Linked DNA regions of Litorilinea aerophila. The protein of the gene in region 1 binds, or shares a complex with, the protein of each later gene. Links are inferred from orthologs where the notes say so. Each region holds a gene or a part of one and is shown on either strand. Other genes may lie near its edges. The genes, in order: mfd and uvrA.

Region 1 (11,425 bases):
CCAGGGCTGTCGCCATCCACAGGGGGCTGAGGGCCGAGCCAATGTTGCCGCCTACGGAGAAAATCGACAGACCCGCCCCACGCCTGGGGCCGCTGTGGCTGGCTGCCAGCACAGCCGCGGCCGGGTGGAAGGCCGCAGAACCCAGCGCGCCCAGGGCGATGAGGAGCAGCAGGGATGGGTAGTTCCAGGCAAAGCCCACCAGCCCCATCACGACCCCGATCCAAATGATGCTGAGGCTGGCCATCCGCTCGGATCCCCAGCGGTCGCTGAGATAGCCGAAAAAGGGCTGGGCCAGGGTTGTGGCGGTGGTGGCCACCAGCGCAATGGTCCCCACCTGGGTGAAGTTCAACCCCATGTGGACCATGAGCAGCGGATAGAGGATGGGCAGGAAGTTGCTGCTGAATTCGATGGCCAGGTGGCCTAACGCGGCCATGATCAATCCGTTGGACAGGCGTGTCTGCATGCAGAGCCTCCATGGCGGGCTGGTTTTCGGCTGGCAGCTTTCCTGCTATTGTAGCAGCAGGGCCGTGGATCGCCCATGCTGGGCCAGGGGTGAAATCCGGCCAAAGTACCAATGGCCGGGATGACCGCCTCCGCTTTTGGATGGCGATCCCGGCTGTGTTAAAATTCACCCTTGTGAACACGTTGGTAGAGATCCTTGCCTCACCGGTCGGCCCGGCTGTCGTTCTTCTGGTCGGCGCCGTGGTCGAGTTGATCATAGGGCGCTGGGTGCGCCGGCCTGGCATACTGACCGGGTTGGCGTTGTTTTTTGTTGCTATTGCCACCTGGCTCTTCCTGGGCCTGCGCACAGAACCGGTGGTCCCGGTCTTCAGCCAGCCCTGGCAGCCACCCCTCCACAGCGGGACCAACCTGCTTTGGGTGGGTGACGGCTGGAACTGGTACATTTCCGGCCTGATTCTGCTCCTGGGCGGTGTGGGCATTCTGCTGGAGCTGAACAACGTTGGGAGCGTCCAGGGGCAGGGCCGACGTCGCCATCCTGCCCTGGCGGTCCATCTGGGTGTCTTGGCCGCCGGCCTGCTCTTCGTGGGCAGCGGCAACGTCCTCACCACCATGCTGACCTGGGTGGTGTTGGACCTCTTCATCCTGGTTCGGGGGACCCTTCAGCCCGAGGGCGACGACGGGGAGCGGCCGGGAGGCGCCTCGACCCAACAGGCCCGGGGCCTGAGCCTGTTGGGAGCGCTCCTGTTGCTCATCGGCCTGCTGCCTGCCGGCCCCCTGGGACCAGGACAGCCGCTCCAGGGGGGGAGCCTTCCCCCGGAAACCTTGCTGCTCATGTTCCTGGCCAGCCTGATCCGGGCCGGGATCTATCCGTTTCACCTCTGGCTGCTCTCGCCCGAGCGGCCTCAGCTGGATGTGGCCGAACGCCTGCTGGACCACATGATCCCGGTGTTGTGCGGCCTCTGGCTGCTGGGGTGGACCATGGACCTGGGGACCGAATTTTTCTTGCCCCAGGCCGACATTGTGGCCCTGTTGCTGCTTTCCCTGTTGGGGAGCGCCCTGGCCGCGTGGACGGCCCAGCAGCAGCCAGACCACACCACCCTGGTCCTGGTTACATCGGCCGGGCTGGCTGCCCTGGCCAGCGCGCTGGCCTACAACCGGGGGCCCGAAGGCCTGATCTGGCCCACCACGGCCTTTGCCCTGGGCGGCGCCCTCTGGCTGGTGGGTGACCAGGTGTGGCAGGCCTGGGGCTGGCAGATCCCCGTGAGCGTGGGCGCGCTGGCTCTGGTGGGCGTCCCCTTCACGCCCGGGTTTCTCACCCAGCCGGCCGTGGCCCGGCTCCTGATCCTGGGCGACTTCTTCTACCTGCTCCTCTTCGGCCTGTTTGTTGTCGCCCAGAGCATGCAGATTGCCGCCCTGCTCCAGAGCTGGAGCACGGCTCAGAAGGTAGAGCTGCCGACCCTGCAGCCAGGCGTCCTGGTGCGCCTTCTGGTGGCGGCCGTCCTCCTGGGCCTGGCGCTGGCCATCACCGGCTTCTTCCCGGAAACCATCGCCGGGCTGGCCAGTATGCCGGAAGCCATTCCGCCCACCCTGGGTAACCCACCCAACGTGGTGGCGGAGGTGCCTGTCTGGATCGCCCTGGGCCTGCCGCTGTTGCTGGGCATTGGCCTGGTGATGGTTCAGCCGGCCCTCTGGCGCATGCTGGGCCCCTGGCCGGAGCGGCTGAGCGTCCTGTCCCGGCTGGAATGGCTCTTTCAGATGGGTTGGTGGGGCGTTAACCGGGCCAGCGTGGCCTGGGGCACCGTGTTGAATGTGGTGGAAGGAGCCGGCTACGTGGGGTGGGTGCTGGTCTTTTTGTTGATGGGATACCTGCTCGTTCGGTGAGGCTCGGCAGGGGGCTGTCCACTGACGGGCATCCGACTGTGACCGGATTGACATGGAGAATTTTTTCACTTCCCTGGGTTTATGGACCGGCGACCTCAGCCTGTTGGCGGCTGGCCTGGCTGCAGCGCTGATTGTTCTCGTGTGGGATTGGCGCGCCAGCCTGGTGGGCCTGGTGGCCGTGGAGCTGGGCGTAGCCCTGGCGGCCATCCGGCATCTGAGCCTGCCGCTGCCCTGGGCCACCATCCAGGGCCTGGTGATCGTCCTGGCCTGCCTGATCCTGGCCCTGTCCATCCGGCAGGTGGCGGCCCATGCCTCCCTGTACCAGGCCGGCACCTGGATGCTGCGGGTGGGGGCCTTGCTGCTGGCCTTTTGGGCATGGCTTTCCCTGCGCCAATGGCTGTCGCTGCCCATGCTGGAAGGCGGCCTCATGGATCTCTTTATCTGGCTGGGGCTCTGCGTCCTGGTGTTGCTGGGCCTGAGCGACAACCCCTTTTACACCGGGGTGGGCCTGCTGCTCTGGTGCATCCCTGCCCAGGTGATCGTCTCCGCGCTGTTGGCCGTCCCCGCCTTGATCGCCATCATCGGCATCCTGGAGCTGCTGTTGGCCCTGGCCTGTAGCTACCTCATCCTGGCCGAGCGGCTTCCCGAAGAGTCCGAAAAGCTGGTCCTCACCGATATCGTGTTTCCCGAGCCGACGGCTCGCCGGGAGATGCCGACCCGCGGGTCAGCCAGGCGTCTGCCTCGCTGGCGTCGCCTGTTGGGCCAGTGGGGCCTGGCGGGGCGTGCCCGGGTCGGCCAGGAGGAGGACTCCCTGTTGATGCGGAGGCGCCCGTGAACCCGGCAGCGACGTCAGCCCTCAACCTGCCTGCCCTCCTGATCGGCAGCATGCTGGCCATGGCGGCCATCACTTATCTCTTTCGCACCTGGGAACGGGTAACCGCGCTGGTGGCCACCCTCTTTGTGGCCGGTTGGGCCCTGTGGCTCTGGCAGACAGACCTGAGCGCGCCCATCCGCACCTTGCCCCTGGTCCGGCAGCCGGTGGATCTGAGCGCCCCCTTGCAGCGCCTGGGCTTCACCTTCCGCCTGGAGCCCGGCGCCGTGCCCATTCTGGTGGCCAGTCTGTTGCTGGTGGCGGCGGCTTTCCTGCTGGCCGCCTGCATCAGCCAGGGGCACAGCTTTGTCCCCTTCACCCTGGTGCTCATGGCCGGGTACACCATGCTGGCCCTGCTGACCACGGGACCGCTGGCGCCGCCCTTGTTGGGCCCCCTGTTTCTGGTGGCCCTGAGCAGCGTGGGCATCTTCATCCTGCAGGCGGGCCGACTGGTCCGGCCGGATGGTCCCCTTCGTTCCCTGCTGCCGCCGGTCTTTGCCTTTCCCCTGTTTCTGGTGGCTGCCTGGTATGTGGAGCAGATCCCCCTCAACCCCCAGGACGACACGGCCGCACGCATGGCCGCCCAGTTGCTGGGCCTGGCCCTGGTGATCCTGCTGGCGCCTGCGCCCCTGCACGGCGCCCAGCCGGCCATTGCCCGCTCGGCGCCGCCGGTGGTGACCGCCCTGTTGACCCTGCTCTACCAGCTCGCCCTGTTGCACCTCCTCTACCGGGTGCTCAGCACCTTCCAGTTCGTCTCCCAGGAGGCGCCCCTGGGTCTGTGGCTCACGTGGGCGGGGCTGGCCACTGCGGTGTGGGGCGGCATCGCGGCCGCGGGCACCGATCATCCCGGCCGCCTGTGGGGCTATGCCGCGCTCCACGACTGGGGCCTGTTGCTGCTGGTGCTGGCCGTGCCCGGCATTCGAAGCTGGCCTCTGGTTCTCTTTCTGTTCGGCCTGCGCATTGTGAGCATGTTGACCACGGCTGTGGGGCTCTCTGCCCTGGAACAGCATGTGGGCGGACTGGACGCGTCCCGGCTCCAGGGAGCGGGCAGCCGGCTCCCCTGGAACAGCGCGGCCTTTTTGCTGGGCGGGCTGGGGCTGGCCGGCTTCCCCTTGAGCGCGGGCTTTACCGGCCATTGGGCAGCCCTGCAGATCCTGGCCGAAAATGACTGGCGGCCGGCGGCGCTGGTCTTGCTGGCCTCTGCCGGCGCCATCTTTGGCTTTGTACGCATGGCCTGGATCATCTACGGCCCCCTGGAAAACCGCTACCTGGTCCGGGAGCGTCCCCTGCAAATGGCCCTGGCCGCAGCCGTTCTGCTGCTGTCGGTGGGGTTGGCCGTCATGCCCCAGCTGATGGATGCACCCATTGCCCGGGCCCTGCTGGCCTTCAGCGGTTGACCCATGGCCAACGCCATTTCTACCCCTCGGAATCCCCATTTCCTGACCGCCCCGGCTGCTGACCACCCTGTCCTTTACGACCCTGGCAGTTTTTGAGAGCCGAGCTGTGGTACCCTGGCCCAAGAAAAGCCCGGCCTGGCCGGGCGTTGTGAATCTGTCACCAGAAGGGTAAGGCCCAATGACCGAGACCCAACCGACACCCCGCTCTTCTCGATTGAGCGGCTTTTACCAATTACCCATGGACGAGCGGCTGGCCCTGGTGGCCCGCTGGGCCGGGTTGACCCCCGAAGAGGTGGCCTGGCTGCAGGATGGCCTTTCCCTGGCCCAGGCCGACAAGATGGTGGAGAACGTGGTGGGGCGCTATGCCCTCCCCCTGGCCATCGGCGCCAACTTCACCATCAACGGCCGGGATATCCTGATCCCCATGGTCATCGAAGAGCCGTCGGTGGTGGCGGCGGTCAGCTACGCGGCCCGGCTGGCCCGACTGGGCGGCGGCTTCCGCACGGGCAGCACCGAGCCGGTGATGATCGGCCAGATCCAGCTCCTGGAGGTGCCCGACATGGAACGGGCCATGGCCGCCATCCAGGCGGATCGGGAGGAGTTGCTGGCGTTGGCCAACACCAGCGCCACCATCGCACGCCAGGGCGGCGGCCCGGTGGACATCCAGGCGCGCCCCCTGCCCGAAACCCCCGCCGGCCCCATGCTCATCGTCCACCTGCTCTTCGACACCCGGGATGCCATGGGCGCCAACGCCATCAACACCGCGGTGGAGACCCTGGCGCCCCGCCTGGAACGGATCACCGGCGGCCGGGCCCTGTTGCGCATCCTCAGCAACCTGTCGGACCAGCGCCGGGCCTGGGCCGAGGTGGCCATCCCCGCGTCGGCCTTCAGCTCCATGGACTTCAACGGGCTGGAGGTGATCCAGGGCATCGCCCAGGCCAATGCCTTCGCTGTGGCCGACCCCTACCGGGCCGCCACCCACAACAAGGGCATCCTCAACGGCATCGACGCGGTGGTCCTGGCTACGGGCAACGACTGGCGCGCGGTGGAGGCCGGCGCCCACGCCTACGCCGCCCGGGATGGCCGCTACCGGGCCCTGACCGAGTGGCGGGTGGTGGAAGACCTGGCCGGCGAGCTGCCTGAGCTCCACGCCTGGCGGGCGGCGGGGCAGGCTGCTGCCGGGGTCAACCATCCGCTGGACGAGCCTCACCTTTACGGCCGCCTGGAGATGCCCCTGGCCGTGGGCATTGTGGGCGGTGCCACCCGCGCCCACCCGACGGCCCGGGTCGCGCTCAAGATCCTGGGCGTCACTTCCGCGCGGGAGCTGGCGGAGGTGATGGCCGCGGTGGGGCTGGCCCAGAACCTGGCTGCGCTGCGGGCCCTGGCCACGGAAGGCATCCAGCGGGGACACATGGCCCTCCATGCCCGCCAGATCGCCGTTTCCGCCGGCGCCCAGGGCGCCCAGGTGGATCGTATCGCCGCCCGGCTGGTGCAGGAGGGGCAGATCCGGCTGGAGCGAGCTCGTGAATTGTTGCAAGGGGAGGATCAAGAAAATGTTTAAACAGCCATTGCGCCCGGTTGGCATCGTGGGCTACGGCGCCTACGTCCCCCGCTATCGCCTGCCGGGAAATGAGATCAGCCGGGTCTGGACGGGGGGGCACAGCGCCAGCCCGGTGCGGGAGAAGGCCGTGCCCGGCCTGGATGAGGACACGGCCACCATGAGCATCGAGGCGGCCCGCAATGCGCTGGCCCGTGCAGGCATCGACCCCCGCCAGATTCGGGCCGTCTGGGTGGGCAGCGAAAGCCACCCCTACGCGGTCAAGCCCACCGGCACCATCGTGGCCGAGGCCATCGGCGCCACCCCGGCCACCCTGGCCGCGGACTGGCAGTTCGCCTGCAAGGCGGGCACCGAGGCCATGCAGGCGGGCATCGGCTTTGTGGGCAGCGCCATGGCCGACTACGTGTTGAGCATCGGCATGGACACCGCCCAGGGGCGGCCTGGCGACGCGCTGGAGTACACGGCGGGCGCCGGCGGCGCTGCCTTCATCCTGGGGCCAGCGGAGGAAGCTGCCGCGGAGATCCTGCGTACCCTGAGCTACGTCTCCGACACCACGGACTTCTGGCGGCGGCCCACCACCCACTACCCCAGCCATGCGGAGCGCTTCAGTGGCGACCCCGGCTACTTTGGCCATGTGGTGCCCGCGGCCCAGCAGATGATGGCGGAGATGGGCACGGCTCCAGCCGACTACGACCACGTCATCTTCCATCAGCCCAACCGTAAATTCCCCATCCGGGCCATGGCCAGCCTGGGCTTCCAGGCGGCTCAGTGGGAAGCCGGGCTGCTGGTCAACGAGATCGGCAACACCTACGCGGGGTCGGCCCTCATCGGCCTCACCGCCGTGCTGGACGTGGCCCGACCGGGCCAGCGCATCCTGGTGGTGAGCTACGGAAGCGGCGCCGGATCCGATGCCATGGACCTGCGGGTGACCGACCGCATTCTGGAGATCCAGCAGGCCGCGCCCACCACCCGGGACTACATCCGCCGTCGGGTGCCCATCGACTACGCCCAGTATGTGCGCCTGCGCCGCAAGCTGGCCACCCATTGACCCACAGGTGCACAAGGCCCCGCACAAGCAGAACCGGCGCCCACATCCACAAGGGTGTGCCGGGGCGCCGGTTTATCCCACATTTATCCCACACGAATGTGGGATAAATGTGGGATAATGTGGGAAAAGGGCCACCCTATCCCACATAACCCACACATTTCCCACATGAGGTTCAGCCGTAGGCCATAATTTCCAACACCCGGACCAGGGCTGCCCGCCAATAGCCGGCCTCGTCCACGGGCAGGTAGATGGCCCGGCGGGCCACCCGGGCCATCTCGTCGGGCGGCACCTCTCCCTCCATCTGGCGGAGGCCCTGGCGCAGGCGATGCTGCAGGGCCTGGCGGTTCATGTTTTCCAGGGCGTCGCTGCGGATGACCAGTTGATCCAGCTCCCGCCCGATGTTCTGCACCCCCGCCCGAAGGGCCAGGATCTTGACCCGAATCTGGAAGAAGAGGTTTTCCACCTCCTCGGGGACGGACCCGGTGTTGGGGTCCGTGCCGAAGCGGTCGATCATCTCCTGGCGCATTTCGTCGATGCTCTCCAGGTGGGTCAGGCCTGCGATGCGTCGGTACATCTGGAGGCGCAGGGCCTCGTCCTCGATGTAATAGACGGGGATCTGGGCCTCGATGGGCAGATCCAGGGTGACCGGCGGGCTCAGGGGATCCTCCAGGTCGAAGGGCGCCTCCAGATCCAGCAAGGGGGGATGCGCCGTGGGCGCGCCGGGCGCGTGGCCGTCTGTCTCTGTGGCGGCCTGTTGGGCCTGTTCCGCCTGGTCGAAGAGGGCTTTGCGCCGTTTCGCCTCGTTGATGGCCTGGGCCAGGAGGCGGGTGTAGAGGTCGAAGCCCACGCTGCTGATGTGCCCATGCTGGCGAGCACCCAGCAGATCGCCGGCCCCCCGGATCTCCAGGTCGCGCATGGCGATGCGGAAGCCCGCGCCCAGCTCGTCGCTGCTCTCGATGATGGCCGACAGGCGGCGCCGGGCGTCGTAGCTCAGGGGCTTGTGCTTCTCGTAGAGAAGGTAGCAGTGGCCCCGTTGGGCGCCCCGACCCACCCGGCCCCGAAGCTGGTAGAGCTGGGCCAGGCCGAAATGGTCGGCCCGGTTGATGATGATGGTGTTGGCGTTGGGGATATCCAGGCCATTTTCGATGATGGTGGTGGCCACCAGCACATCGATCTCACCCTCGGCAAAACGGATCATCACCTCTTCCAGTTGTCGCTCGGCCATCTGGCCGTGGCCCACCTCCACCACCGCGTCGGGCACCAGGCGGCGGATGCGGTCGGCCAGCTGCTGGATGCCCCGCACCCGGTCATTCACCACGTAGACCTGGCCGTTGCGGTCGAGCTCCCGGCGGATGGCCTGGCGCACCAGGATGTCGTCGTATTCAGCCAGCACCGTGTGGATGGGCAGCCGCTCCTTGGGCGGCGTGTTGATGGTGCTCATGTCCCGGATGCCGCTCAGGCTCATGTGGAGCGTCCGGGGGATGGGGGTGGCGCTGAGGGTGAGCACATCGATCTTGGTGCGGAGCTGCTTGAGCTTCTCCTTCTGGACCACGCCGAAGCGCTGTTCCTCGTCCACGATGAGCAGGCCCAGGTCTTTGAACTCCAGGTCGTCGCTGAGCAGGCGGTGGGTGCCCACCACCAGGTCCACGGTGCCTTCGCGTAGTCCTCGGATGATGCGCTCCTGCTGGGCGGGGGTCCGGAAGCGGCTGAGCATCTCCACGTTGACCGGAAAGCGGGCCAGCCGCCGGCTAAGGGTGCGGTAGTGCTGTTGGGCCAGCACCGTGGTGGGCACCAGCATGGCCACCTGCTTGCCGTCGGTGATGGCCTTGAACGCGGCCCGCACGGCCACTTCGGTCTTGCCGTAGCCCACATCGCCGCAGATGAGCCGATCCATGGGGCGGGGGGCCTCCATATCCCGACGCACTGCCTCGATGGCCTCTAGCTGGTCGTCGGTCTCTTCGTAGGGGAAGCTGGCCGCCAACTCCTCCTGCCAGGGGCCATCCGGGCTGAAGGCGTAGCCCGGGGTGAGCTCCCGCTCGGCGTAGAGCTTCAGGAGGTCGTCGGCAATGTCGGCCACCGCCCGGCGGGTCCGCTCCTTGACCATCTGCCAGTCCGCGGTGCCCAGCCGGCTGATGGGCGGGACCTTTTCCCCCGTGCCCACGTACCGGCTCAGGCGGTCGGCCTGGTGCACGGGGACGTAGAGCTTGTCTCCCCGGGCGTAGCTCACCTGCAGGTACTCCCGCTGGACGCCATCCAGCTCCAGCTTGACCAGGCCGTCGTAGATGCCGATGCCGTGCTCCAGGTGGACCACCGGGTCGCCCGGTTTGACATCGGCGAAGAAGATCTCCGGCGCCACCTTGCTCTGGGGCTTGGAGCGGCGCCGCGCCTGGGGCTTGCTCCAGCCGAAGAGCTCGGTGTCGGTCAGGAAGTGGAGCTCGAAGCTGCCTTTGCCGTCGGGCGTGGGGACGCCCCGCATCACGAAGCCTTCCGGCCCGATGCCCTGGAGCAGGGCCAGGCTGCGGGGGGCCGGCGGGTGGCGCAGTTCGTGCTGGACGTGCACCGGCAGATCGGCGGCCTGGAGCAGCTCCTGCAGGCGGGCGGCCTGGCGGGTGGCCAGCACGGTGGCATGGCCCGCCTGCCGCCACTGGGCCACATCAGCGACGATCTGCCGGGTTTTGCCGCCGTAGCGGGGGCCGGGCGCGAAGCTGCGAGCCAGGGGCGTGTTGGCGCTGGTGCTGCGGCCGTGCAGGTCACCGTACCCCAGCAAGAGGTGCTGGCGGGCCAGAAGCTGTTCCCGGAGCTCCTCGCCGGTGAAGAAGCTGCTGGCGAAGCCCTGGGGCAGCTCCCCTGTGCGCAGGAGCTCCTCCCGCAGGGCCGCGGCCTGGCCCTCCAGCTCGTGGAGGGTGGCGAACAGGTCGGCTGCATCATCCACCACCAGCAGGCTGTCGGCGGGGAGATAATCCAGCAGGCTGGCGGGCCGGTCGTAGAGGTAGGGCAGGTACCACTCGATGCCGTGGAAGGCGTGGCCCTGGGCCAGGTGTTCCACCTCCAGGCGGATCTCCTCTCGCACGGCCAGGAGCAGGTGGGGGTCGGTCAGGGGGCTGCCGGCCGGGTCTACGTTCAGGTTCTCCTTGCTCTGGAGGCGGGTGCCCAGGCTGCCTTCCTGGACGCCCAGGCGAGCCAGCGCGGCCGGGCCGTACTTGCTGAGGGCTTCGCTGCCCGGCCCAATCTCGATGCTTTCCACCTGGCGGATGGTGCGCTGGGTGGCGGGGTCGAAGATGCGCAGGCTTTCCACTTCATCGCCGAACAGGTCGATGCGCACCGGGTGGGAGAGGTTGGGCGGCCAGATGTCCACGATGCCCCCCCGCCGGGCGAAGACGCCCGGCTCCTCCACCACTTCCGCCGGGTTGTAGCCGGTCTGGACCCAGTTCTGGGTCATCTGATCCAGGCGGACGACGCTGCCCACCTTCACCTGACGCAGGGCCAGGCGAAGCTCCCGGGCGGGGAGGGTCTTCTGCATCAGGGCGCGCGCGCTGGCCACCACGATGGGGCGAGGGCCGGCGGCGCGGCTCTGGAGGGCGGCCAGCGCGGTCAGCCGCTGTTGTCGGGTGGCGCTGCTCCAGGCGATACGCTCGTAGGGCAGGGCGTCCGGCTCGGCGAACAGGTGCAGGGAAGGGCCTCCCTCCTCCACGGGGGGCAGCCAGCTCTCCAGTTGGACCAGGAGCTGCTGGGCCATTTCACCCCGCGCGGTGAGGAAGACCACGGCCCTGGGCCTGTGGACGGCCAGCCCGGCCACCACGAAGGGGCGGGCCGCCTGGAGCAGGGCCTGGGGCTGGGTGTCGCCCTCTTCCAGGAGCTGGCGAAAGGCCGGCATCTGGCCAAGCAGGGTCAACAAACCGGTGAGTTTCATGGTTATCGGTTGAAGCGATTCATGGCTGCTTCAATGCCCTCGAACAGCCAACAGACCACAGCATCACAGACGGTGACCCGCAGGGGACCGAAGATCTCGGCCTCCTCCTGGGGGCTGAAGTCTTGCAGCACGTAGGCGGCCGGATCCATCCGCCCGGGCGGCCGGCCGATGCCCACCCGGGCCCGGTGGAAATCCTGGCTGCCCAACTGGTTGATGATGGACTGGACGCCCCGCTGGCCGCCGGAGCTGCCGTTGCGGCGCAGGCGCAGGCGTCCCGCCTCCAGGTCCAGGTCGTCGT
Region 2 (10,714 bases), on another replicon or contig:
CTGGAACGGTGGCAACGGAGAGTCCGATTCCCCCTGAGGCTGCCAGCCCCGTCCATTGGCCGCGAGGTGCCCTTGCCCTGGTACCAGACCTGGTATCAGTCCCTCTGCATCTGCTCTAAAATTTACCATTCTAAAATCCACCCTATGGAGAAAATGATGGCAAGTTCACACAGCACGAGCCAACGCCTTCAGCCGGTTTTGCCCCAAAGCCCCCACGCCAGGATGTCACCCATGGGGCCCGGAACTGTCCGCTGGACTGAAGGGTTTTGGGCTGACCATTTCGCACGAGTTCGCAGCCAGATGATCCCCGCCATCCACCGCGCTTTGAACGACCCAGACAACGGCGCAGTGCTGAGCAACTTCTACGTGGCCGCCGGTCTACAGGAGGGGGGACATCAGGGTACTTTCTGGAGCGACGGTGACTGCTATAAATGGATGGAGGCCATCATCCACGTCTTGGGTGTGGTGGATGATCCGGAGCTAGATCGCCTCCTCGACGAACTGATCGACGTCATTGCCCGAGCCCAGGAACCCGATGGATACATCTGCACTCAGGTGCAATTGACCGACAAAGGGCGCTGGCAGGCGCCCCAATTTCATGAGCTCTATAATATGGGCCATTTGATCACGGCGGCCTGTGCCCACCATCGGGTAACCGGCAAAGAGAACTTCCTGCAGGTCGCCCGTAAGCTCGCTGATTACCTGTACCAGGTATTTCAACCTCGTCCGCCTGAGCTGGCTAACTTTGGCTGGAATCCTTCCAACATTATGGCCCTGGTAGACCTTTACCGCATCACGGGTGAAACTCGCTACCTGGAACTGGCCCAGACGTTTGTGGATATGCGAGGATCCGCACCCAAAACGCCTGGCCGCCAGCAGGATGATCGGGGGGGTGGCGGTACCGATCAGATCCAAGATCGTATCCCTCTACGACAGGAAACCGAGGCTGTGGGGCACGCCGTAACGGCTACCTATCTATATTCCGGCGCTGCAGATGTCTATATGGAAACTGGGGAGCAGGCGCTCCTGGAGGCATTACAGCGCATCTGGTTGGATATGACCACTCGCAAAATGTACATCACCGGCGGTGTGGGGACCCATCACCACGCGGTTTCCAAGCGGGGAGACCGCATCTGGGAAGCCTTTGGCCTGGATTATCAGCTGCCAAATGCCACTGCTTATAATGAAACCTGTGCGAATATCGGCAATGCCATGTGGAATTGGCGGATGTTGCGTATCACGGGGGAGGCACGCTTCAGCGACATCATGGAATTGGTCGCCTACAACACCTTGCTCTCTGGCGTCAGCATGGATGGGACCCATTTCTGCTATACCAATCCTTTGCGCTGGTATGGCGCCGAACACCTCCTGCTCAGTCAAGATGCTCCCACTCGCTGGCATACTTTTCATTGCTACTGCTGCCCGCCCCAGGTGGCACGCACCATCGCACAACTGCATGAATGGGCGTATAGCCTGTCGCCGGAAGGTCTCTGGATCCACCTGTATGGCGGGAACACCCTGGAAACGTCCCTGGATGGCACCTCTTCCATCCGACTGAAGCAGGAGACTAACTATCCATGGGACGGTTACATCAAAATCACCCTGACAGCAGTCCCTACCCACCCCATGGCCCTCATGCTACGGATACCCGGTTGGGCGACGGGGGCAACCCTCCGGGTGAATGGCGAGCATTGGGCCGAGCAACCCCAGCCAGGTACCTATGCGGTGTTGAAACGCTCCTGGTCGCCCGGAGATGTGATTGAGCTGGACCTGCCCATGGAGCCTCGTCTCGTGAAGGCGCATCCCAAAGTCGAGGAGGCCGCTAATCATGTGGCCATCATGCGCGGCCCCGTGGTATATTGTCTGGAGTCCGTGGACTTACCCCCGGCGGTCTCCATGGATGAAATCTACATCCCCCGCGATGTCCGCCCTGTGGTCCGTTATGATGAAGAACTGTTAGGCGGGCTCGCCACCCTGGAGCTAGATGCCTGGGTCATCCATGGCCCTCCCTGGGACGGTCAACTCTATCGTATCCTCGGCGGCGAGTCCCGTCAGCCTGTGCAGGTGAGGTTGATTCCCTACTACGCCTGGAATAATCGGGGTGAGACCCAGATGACCGTTTGGCTCCCCCTCTGTTAGCCCAGTGGGGCTCAACCGATCCCGACCGACTGCGAAAATTCCAGGGCTCATCTCCCAAATGTGTGCGAACCTGTTCGGTTCCCTGCGAAACCGGGATGGGTAGCGCACATTTGTGGTAGATGAGCCAAATTCTAGAAGCTGTGGTGTAGAAATACACGAGAAGCCGCGGCGAACAACGCGCAGAGCGCTGTTTTTTCGTCACTCTCCTGCGTTTCGTGTAGGGCACCATGAAAGCCCATACCCCTCTATTTTATTGCGTTCTCCCTCGGGATGGCGTACAATAACACGGCGCACGAACACCCGTTCGCCTGGACGCGCCAGGGTTCTGGCTGGTCGTTGTGAGGTCGCACTGGTAAATCTTGGCAGAAAGTCGCCGTCGTATTCATGGCTCTACTGCACAAAGGTCAAATGAGGACGCTGACCCACGCAGATGAACGCTGATTCGGGCGATTCTCTCCTGCGTTTCTTTGCGCCTTTGCGCCTTTGCGCCTTTGCGTTCAAAAATGCCCTTTTTGCAGCGGAGTCATTCATTCACCAGAGGTCGTGCGCCCAGAGGGCATCCGGAATTTCTGCCGTGGTGTTGACGCCAGATTGTACCAGTGCCGTGAGTAGGGGGTAAGGACACGCTTTCCATGGCTTTAGATAAGCTGATCGTACGGGGTGCCCGCGAGCACAATCTGAAGAACATCAACCTGGAGATCCCCCGGGACAAGCTGGTGGTGATCACAGGGCTGAGTGGCAGCGGCAAGAGCAGTCTGGCCTTCGACACCATCTATGCCGAAGGCCAGCGCCGCTACGTGGAGTCCCTCTCGGCCTACGCCCGCCAGTTTCTGGGGCTGATGGAAAAGCCCAATGTAGACCAGATCGAGGGCCTCAGCCCAGCCATCTCCATCGACCAGAAAGGCGCCGGCCGCAACCCGCGCTCCACCGTGGGGACCGTCACGGAGGTCTACGACTACCTGCGCCTCCTCTACGCCCGCATCGGCCAACCCCATTGCCCCACATGCGGCGAGCCCATCACCCAGCAGAGCCCCACCCAGATCGTGGACAGCATCCTGGAGATGCCCGAGGGGAGTCGCCTCCTGATCCTGGCCCCCCTGATCAAGGACCGCAAGGGCCATCACAAAGGCGTCTTCGAGGAGCTGCAGAAGCAGGGCTACGTCCGCGTGCGGGTCAACGGCCAGCTCTACGAGGTCACCGAGGTGCCCGAGCTGGACCGCTACAAGATGCACACCATTGAGGCTGTCATCGACCGCATCATCGTGCGCCACCCCCGACCCGACCCGGACAACCCGGGCGAGGAGCTGCCCGGCACCGATGTTACCCGCCTCAGCGATTCGGTGGAGACGGCCCTGCGCCTGGGTGAAGGGGTCATGATCGTGGCGGACGTCACCGACGCCGATAACCCCAAGGACCGTACCTACAGCGAGCACTTTGCCTGCATCAAGTGCGGTACCAGCTTGCCGGAGATCGAGCCCCGCACCTTTTCCTTCAACAGCCCCCATGGCGCCTGCCCTACCTGCACCGGGCTGGGCACCCTCCAGGAGTTTGACCCCGACCTGATCCTGGAAGAGGACCTGAGCCTGGCCGAGGGCGCGGTGCGCCCCTGGCGCCGCCAGAACGGGGACGACGGCGACGGCTACTACCAGCAGTTGCTCCAGGCTGTCTGCCGCCAGTTCGCCATTCCCTACCAGGTTCCCGTGCGGGAACTGAGTCGCAAGCAGCGGGACATCATCCTCTACGGCCCGCCCCGCAAGCAAGAGAAGGTGCGCATTGAGTACCGCAACAGCAGCGGCCAGGCTCGCCAGTATGAGACCACCTTCCACGGGGTGATTGCCAACCTCCAGCGCCGCTACCAGGAGACCAACAGCGATTACATCCGCAGCAAGCTGGAAGAGTACATGAGCGTGCGCCCCTGCCCGGCCTGCCAGGGGAAGCGCCTGCGCCCGGAAGCCCTGGCCGTCACCATCGCCGGCAAAAATATCTGGGAGATCTCCCGCATGCCCGTGGAAGACTCCCTGCGCTGGATCCGCTGGCTGCAAGGGGAAACCCCGACGCCGGGCGAGGGAGCGCCAGCCAACCCAAGCCAGAATGGACGCATCCCCAACGACCGCTCCCCCCTGACGCCCCGGGAGCAGGCCATCGCCTACCAGGTCCTCAAGGAGATCGCTGCCCGGCTCCAGTTCATGGTCAACGTGGGCCTGGAATACCTGACCCTGGACCGCACCGCGGTGACCCTCTCCGGCGGCGAGGCCCAGCGCATCCGCCTGGCTACCCAGATCGGCAGCCAGCTCATGGGCGTGCTCTACATCCTGGATGAGCCCAGCATCGGCCTGCACCAGCGGGACAACGCCCGCCTCATCGCCACCCTGCAGGGCATGCGGGACCTGGGCAACACGGTGCTGGTGGTGGAACACGACGAGGATACCATCCGCGCCGCGGACTGGGTGGTGGATATGGGACCCGGCGCCGGCGAGCACGGCGGGCATGTGGTCTGCTCCGCACCCCGGGACGAATTTCTCCAGTCGCCAGACAGCCTCACCGCGCAGTACCTGCGGGGGGAAAAGCGTATCCCCGTCCCCCGGGAGCGGCGGGAAGGCAACGGCAAGTACCTCTACATCCGGGGGGCCAGCGAGAATAACCTGAAAAATGTGGATGTGCGCATCCCCCTGGGCAAGCTCATCGCCGTCACCGGCGTCAGCGGCAGCGGCAAGTCCAGCCTGGTGATCGAGGTTCTCTACAAAAAGCTGGCCCAGATGATGTACCGGGCCAAGGACCGGCCCGGCAAACATGCCGGCATCGAGGGTGTGGAGCACCTGGACAAGGTGATCGACATCGACCAGAGCCCCATCGGGCGCACGCCCCGCAGCAACCCGGCCACCTACGTGGGCGTCTTCACCTACATCCGGGACCTCTACGCCAGCCTGCCCGAAGCCAAGGCCCGGGGCTACAAGCCCGGCCGCTTCAGCTTCAACGTCAAGGGCGGCCGCTGTGAGACCTGCCAGGGCGACGGCATCATCCGCATCGAAATGCAGTTCCTGCCCGACGTCTACGTCCCCTGCGAAGAGTGCAAGGGCCGGCGCTACAACCGGGAGACCCTGGAGATCAAGTTCCGGGGCAAGTCCATTGCCGACACCCTGGACATGACCGTGGAAGAGGCCCTGGACTTTTTCCAGAACATCCCCCGCATCCGCAACAAGCTGGAGACCCTGAACGCGGTGGGGCTGAGTTACATCCGCCTGGGGCAGCCGGCCACCACCCTCTCGGGCGGCGAGGCCCAGCGCATCAAGCTCAGCAAGGAATTGAGCCGCCGGGCCACGGGCAACACCCTCTACATCCTGGACGAGCCCACCACCGGCCTCCACTTCGAGGATGTGCGCAAGCTGCTCAACGTCCTCCACGAGCTGGTCAACATGGGCAACACCGTCCTGGTCATCGAGCACAACCTGGACGTGATCAAGAGCTGTGACTGGATCATCGACATGGGGCCGGAGGGGGGCAACAAGGGGGGCTACGTGGTGGCCGAGGGCACGCCCGAACACATCGCTACCCTGGAGCAGAGCTACACCGGCCAGTTCCTCCGGCCCATCCTGGCCCGGGACGCGGTGCTCTCCGCCGACTGAAGGGGCCGCCCCGGGGTGAGCATCCCCCGTGGGCCCGGCCCTCCACCTACCTATCGACGGCTGAAACGTCCATGATCGCTGCTGTCACCTTCGACTTTTGGGATACCCTGGCCATTGATGACTCCGATGAACCCAAGCGGGCTGCTCTCAACCTGCCCAGCAAAGCCGAAGCCAGGGTCCAGCTCTTCGTGAACCGGGTCACCGCGCTCCACCCCCACATCAGCCGGGAGCGGGCAGCGGAAGCCTACCAGCGGGCCAACCAGCGTTTCCGGGAGGACTGGCACAACAACCACCGCACCCCCAGCGTGGTCACCCGCCTCTACTACGCCTACGAGTACCTGGGCCTGGAGCCGGCGCCCGGCCAGTACGCCCGGTTGGTACGGGAGGTGGACGAGCTGGCCCGGGAGATCGAGGCCATGGAGATCCGGATTCAGCCCGACTTTGTCCCCGGCCTGCACCAGACCCTGCAGGCCCTGTCCCAGGAGTACCGGCTGGGCATCATTTCCGACACCATCCACACCCACGGCCGGGGGCTGCGCTACCTCCTGCAGCGGCAGGGAGTGCTCCAGTACTTCAGCTGCTTTATCTTTTCCGACGAGGTGGGCGCGTCCAAGCCGTCGCCGGAGATCTTCCGGCGGGCCGCAGTGAGCCTGGGCTTCAACCCGTGGAACATCGTCCACGTGGGCGACCGGGAGGAGAACGACGTGGTCGGCCCCCGCTCCATCGGCATGCGGGCCATCCTCTTCACCGGCATCGTCGACCGGGGCAGCAGCCGCACCCGGGCCCACGCCGTCTGTCGCGACTTCCGCCAGTTGCCCGACATCATCCGCCGCCTGCGCTAACGGAGCTCAGCCATGCACCCTTCCTCATCCAATCACCCTGCCGTCGCCGAGGCGGTTGCGGTGCTGGCCGAGCGTTTCATGGCCTGTTTCCCGGCCACCGTCTCCCGCCCCCGCACCGTGGGCCGGGAGGCCGAGTATCCGGTGGTCACCGCCACGGGCGAAGCCGCCGATGTGCGCCGCCTTTGGGACTATCTGTTGGCCCGGGGCGACCTGGAACCCAAGTACGACGACGGCACCCGCAACCTGATCGTGGCCCTGACCGGCGAGGACTACTCCTACGCCCTGGAGGTGGGCGTGGGCACGGTGGAGATCAACACCCGGCCCTGCCCGGACCTGTTCACCCTGCAGGAGATCCTGGAGGCCGCGGTGACCCGGCTGGTACGGGCCGCGGCCCGGCGAAGCTGGATGGTGCTGGGCTATGGCATCCAGCCGGTTTCGCCGCCGACCCTGCGCCTCATGTCCCCCAAACAGCGCTACCAGAGCCTCTATCGGGCCATGGGCGCGGAGTGGCTCTGGTACACGGTCACCGCCAGCGACCAGATCCAGATCGACATCGGCCGGGATGAAATGGTGGAGATGCTCAACCTGGGCAACCTGATGGCGCCGGTCATCATCGCCCTCTGTGCCAACTCGCCCGTCTACGAGGGCCGGCTGAGCCCTTTCTGCAGCGGCCGGGAAGGGCGCATGGCCCAGATCCACGCCAGCGAGCACCGCCACGGCATGCCGGCCCGCCCCTACACCAGCATCGTCGACTACGTGGATACCGTCTCCCAGACCACTTTCCTGATCCTGCGCGCCGACAACGAGGTGGTGCCCAGCTCCCGGCTTTTCACCGAGTATCTGCTGGAGCACGGCCCCGACTTCGAGGCCTTCCTCTTCCACGAACACTACATCTGGAATAGCGCGCGGCTTCGAGCCGCTTATGGCACCATCGAGATTCGGCCGGCCTGTCAGCAGCCGTGGCGGGAGCACATGGCCGCCATGGCCCTGAGCCTGGGGCTCATCGAGGCGGCCAGGGAGATCCTGGCCTACGTGCAGGAGGCGCTGGGGGAAGAGTATTGGGAGATCATGCGCAACTACCACCGGCAGGTCATCGCCCGGGGCCTGGCCGCGCCCCAGCCGGCCCCCCGCTTCCTCTACCGCATCGTGGCCATGGCCGAGGAAGCCCTGCGCCGGCGGGGCTTCGGCGAGGAACGGCTGCTCCTGCCCATCCACAACCGGCTGCAACGGCAGCTGAACCCGGCCCAACAGGCCCGCCGCATCTTTCAGGTGGACGGCCTCCACGGCCTGCTGGCCCACGCCGCCATCCGCCCGGCCCTCACCAGACCGGCATCGTCTTGAAGACCTCCGCGTAGGGCACCTGAATCTCCTCGCCCGCCCGGGCGTCCATCTCCTTCATCCAATCCAGATTCTTCTCTCCCTCGGGAAACTGGCTACGGTGGGCCAGGCAGGCGGCCACCTTGCGCTCATAGACGGCACTCACATCCACAAACACGTCCGGCTCCCGCTGGGTGGAGAAGAGAAAGACCCGGGTCAGGCGGCAGAGGTCGGCGCCATTTTCAGCCAGTTGCTCGGGCCGATAGAGGGGCATCTTGGAGGGCATGTAGGCGTCCAGCGCAGCCTGTCCCGCGGCCCGATGGTCCGGGTGGATCTGGCCGGGCCAGTAGGGATCGAAGGTCAAGAGGGTGTCGGCCTGGGTGAGGCGATAGAGCCGCGCGATCTGGGCCCGCAGCTCCAGGCTGGCCACCAGCTCGCCGTCGTGGTGGCCCAGGTTGTAGACCCGGCGGATGCCCAACAGGCGGGCGGCCTCTTCGGCCTCGGCCAGGCGGGTGGCGGCCAGGGCCGGCCGCAGGATGCCAGCCTCTCGGGTGCCGATGTCGCCCAGGGTGCAGTTGACCGAGAAGATCTCCACTCCCCGCTCGGCCAGCATGGCCACTGTGCCGCCGCAGATGCACTCCAGATCGTCGGGGTGGGCCGCCACCACGATCAGCCGCTGGACTTCCGCAAATGCCTCCAGGCCGACCCGTTTGGTTTCCGGGGTTCCCATGGTTACTCCCGTCTGTTGCAAAGACCGCGGCCGAAATGCACCGGTCTTCTCTGGGGGACCCCCTGGCGCACTTCGGCCAGGATTGTCTACCCTGCTACCGCCATGGCCCCACGGGCCTCGGCGGCCGCAGGGTTCAGGTCCACGGCGGGCGCCACCCACACCAGCACGTCGTAAAACGTGGCGCCGGCGCCCATATCCGCCTCGTCCTGGGCGGTGAGCTGGTTGACGTTGCGGCCATCTGGGCTCAGTTTGGCCCACCAGATGCCCGGCACCAGCACGGTGCCCGGCACAATGTCGGCCGTCACCACGGCTCGCAGGGTGAGACGGCCCCGCTGGTTCCAGACCGTGACCGGCGCGCCGTCCACCACCTGGCGGGGGGCGGCATCGTCGGGATGGATCTGGAGCGTCGGTACTCCTTCCCGGCGGCGCAACCGCTCCACGTTGACGAAGGTGCTGTTCAGGAACGAGTGGGCCGGCGGCGAGATGCAGGTGAGGGGGGGATGGGCCGTGGAATCGCCCTGCTCCGCAGCCTGCTGTTGCCAGGCCGGCGGCGTGTAGGTGGGCAGGGGGGCATAGCCGGCGTCGGCCAGGCGCTGGCTGTAGAACTCGCACTTGCCGCTGGGGGTGGGGAAGTTGCCCTCCGCGAACGGCAGGTATGGCTCGGGCAGATTCAGGCGCACGAAACCCCGTTCCAGCAAGGCCTCCCAGGTGACGGTGGCGAAGCGAGGGTGGCGCTGGGCCGCGATGAGCTCCTGCAAGATCTCCTCGTCGCCCTGGGCAAAGCAGGGCTCCCGGTAGCCCATGGCCCCAGCCAGCCGGCGGAAGATTTCGCTGTTGGGCAGGCTCTGGCCCACCGGCTCGATGGCGGGCCGGTTCAGGGCCAGGTAGAGGTGGCCGTAGGGCTTGATCAGGTCCCAGTGCTCCAGTTGGGTGGTGGCCGGCAACACGTAGTCGGCGTAGTCTGCCGTGTCGGTCTGGAAGTGCTCCAGCACCACGGTGAAGAGATCTTCCCGCTGCAACCCCCGCAGGACGGCCTCCTGGTCCGGGCAGACGGCTGCCGGGTTGGCGTTGTAGACGATGAGGGCCATCACCGGGGGGCCTGCCTCTGCCGGCGTGGGGACGGGGTCCACAGGGCGGGGGTGGTAGTGGGCCCGGGCCCGGATGGCCGGGTCGAGGCTCAGGGCGTCGCCCAGGCGGTTCATGTTGATGGTGCGCGGGGTGCGTCCCTGGAGCAGGTCCGGGCGGTAGAGGCAGGTGGTGTCCAGGTGGCGGAAGGCGCCGCTGCTGCTGAGCTGGATGCCGCCGCCCACCTCCCGCCAGGCGCCCACCAGGGCGGGCAGGCAGGCGATGGTGCGCACGGCCATGCCGCCCCCGGCGTGGCGCTGCATGCCGTAGTTGATGCGGATGGCTGCCGGGCGGGTGGTGGCGTACTCCCGGGCCAGGGTGCGGATGCGCTCGGCCGGCACGCCGGTCAACTCGGCGGCCCGCTCCGGCGTCCATTCGGCTACCCGTTGGGCCAGGGCGTCGAAGCCCAGGGTGTGACGGGCCACGTAGTCGGCGTCGTACAGGCCTTCCGCTACGATGACGTGCATCAGGGCCAGGGCCAGGGCGCCATCGGTGCCGGGGCGAATGGGGATCCACTCATCGGCGGCCCGGGCGGTGCGGGTGCGGGCCGGGTCGATGACGATGACCCGGGCGCCCTGGTGCCGTGCCGCCTGGATGAAGGGCCAGAGGTGTGCGTTGCTGGTGAGGGTATTGCTGCCCCAGATCAGGATCAGGCGGGCATGGGCAAAGGCCTGGGGCTCCAGCCCTTCGGTCGCGCCGATGGTGGCCACATAGCCTTCGAAGCCGGCTTCCGAGCAGATGGTGCGGGCCAGCTGGCTGGCGCCCATGCGGTGGAAGAAGCGTTTGGCCATCCCCTCCCCCTGGAGGTAGCCCATGGTGCCCGCGTAGAAGTAGGGAAGGACCGCCTCTGGCCCAACGGTGGCAATGATCTCCTGCAGGCGGGCGGCGATTGCCCCCAGGGCTTCGTCCCAGGAGATGGGAACAAACTGGCCGCTGCC

What was found.
Region 2: the proteins of mfd (region 1) and uvrA are in contact, whole or in part, in a crystal structure (PDB 4DFC), measured with the Escherichia coli proteins. The link is inferred for Litorilinea aerophila from one-to-one orthologs.

What each region holds. Positions count from the first base shown.
Region 1 is NZ_VIGC02000004.1:93,361-104,785, forward strand. The notes cover bases 7,190-11,425. They hold mfd (transcription-repair coupling factor), read right to left. Parts: upstream 11,113-11,425; coding sequence 7,390-11,112; downstream 7,190-7,389. Other genes in these bases: FKZ61_RS03910 (hydroxymethylglutaryl-CoA synthase), read left to right, coding at 7,190-7,217; pth (aminoacyl-tRNA hydrolase), read right to left, coding at 11,130-11,425. Also shown: FKZ61_RS03885 (MFS transporter), read right to left, coding at 1-463; FKZ61_RS03890 (hypothetical protein), read left to right, coding at 703-2,343; FKZ61_RS03895 (hypothetical protein), read left to right, coding at 2,396-3,178; FKZ61_RS24225 (proton-conducting transporter transmembrane domain-containing protein), read left to right, coding at 3,175-4,611; FKZ61_RS03905 (hydroxymethylglutaryl-CoA reductase, degradative), read left to right, coding at 4,790-6,172; more of FKZ61_RS03910, read left to right, coding at 6,156-7,189. UniProt on the Escherichia coli protein: Couples transcription and DNA repair by recognizing RNA polymerase (RNAP) stalled at DNA lesions. Mediates ATP-dependent release of RNAP and its truncated transcript from the DNA, and recruitment of nucleotide excision repair machinery to the damaged site.
Region 2 is NZ_VIGC02000008.1:128,028-138,741, forward strand. What follows is about bases 2,438-5,962. They hold uvrA (excinuclease ABC subunit UvrA), read left to right. Parts: upstream 2,438-2,771; coding sequence 2,772-5,762; downstream 5,763-5,962. Other genes in these bases: FKZ61_RS07955 (HAD family hydrolase), read left to right, coding at 5,834-5,962. In the rest of the region: FKZ61_RS07940 (GntR family transcriptional regulator), read left to right, coding at 1-37; FKZ61_RS07945 (glycoside hydrolase family 127 protein), read left to right, coding at 232-2,139; more of FKZ61_RS07955, read left to right, coding at 5,963-6,604; FKZ61_RS07960 (glutamate-cysteine ligase family protein), read left to right, coding at 6,617-7,945; FKZ61_RS07965 (PIG-L deacetylase family protein), read right to left, coding at 7,923-8,651; FKZ61_RS07970 (molybdopterin-containing oxidoreductase family protein), read right to left, coding at 8,738-10,714. UniProt on the Escherichia coli protein: The UvrABC repair system catalyzes the recognition and processing of DNA lesions. UvrA is an ATPase and a DNA-binding protein. A damage recognition complex composed of 2 UvrA and 2 UvrB subunits scans DNA for abnormalities.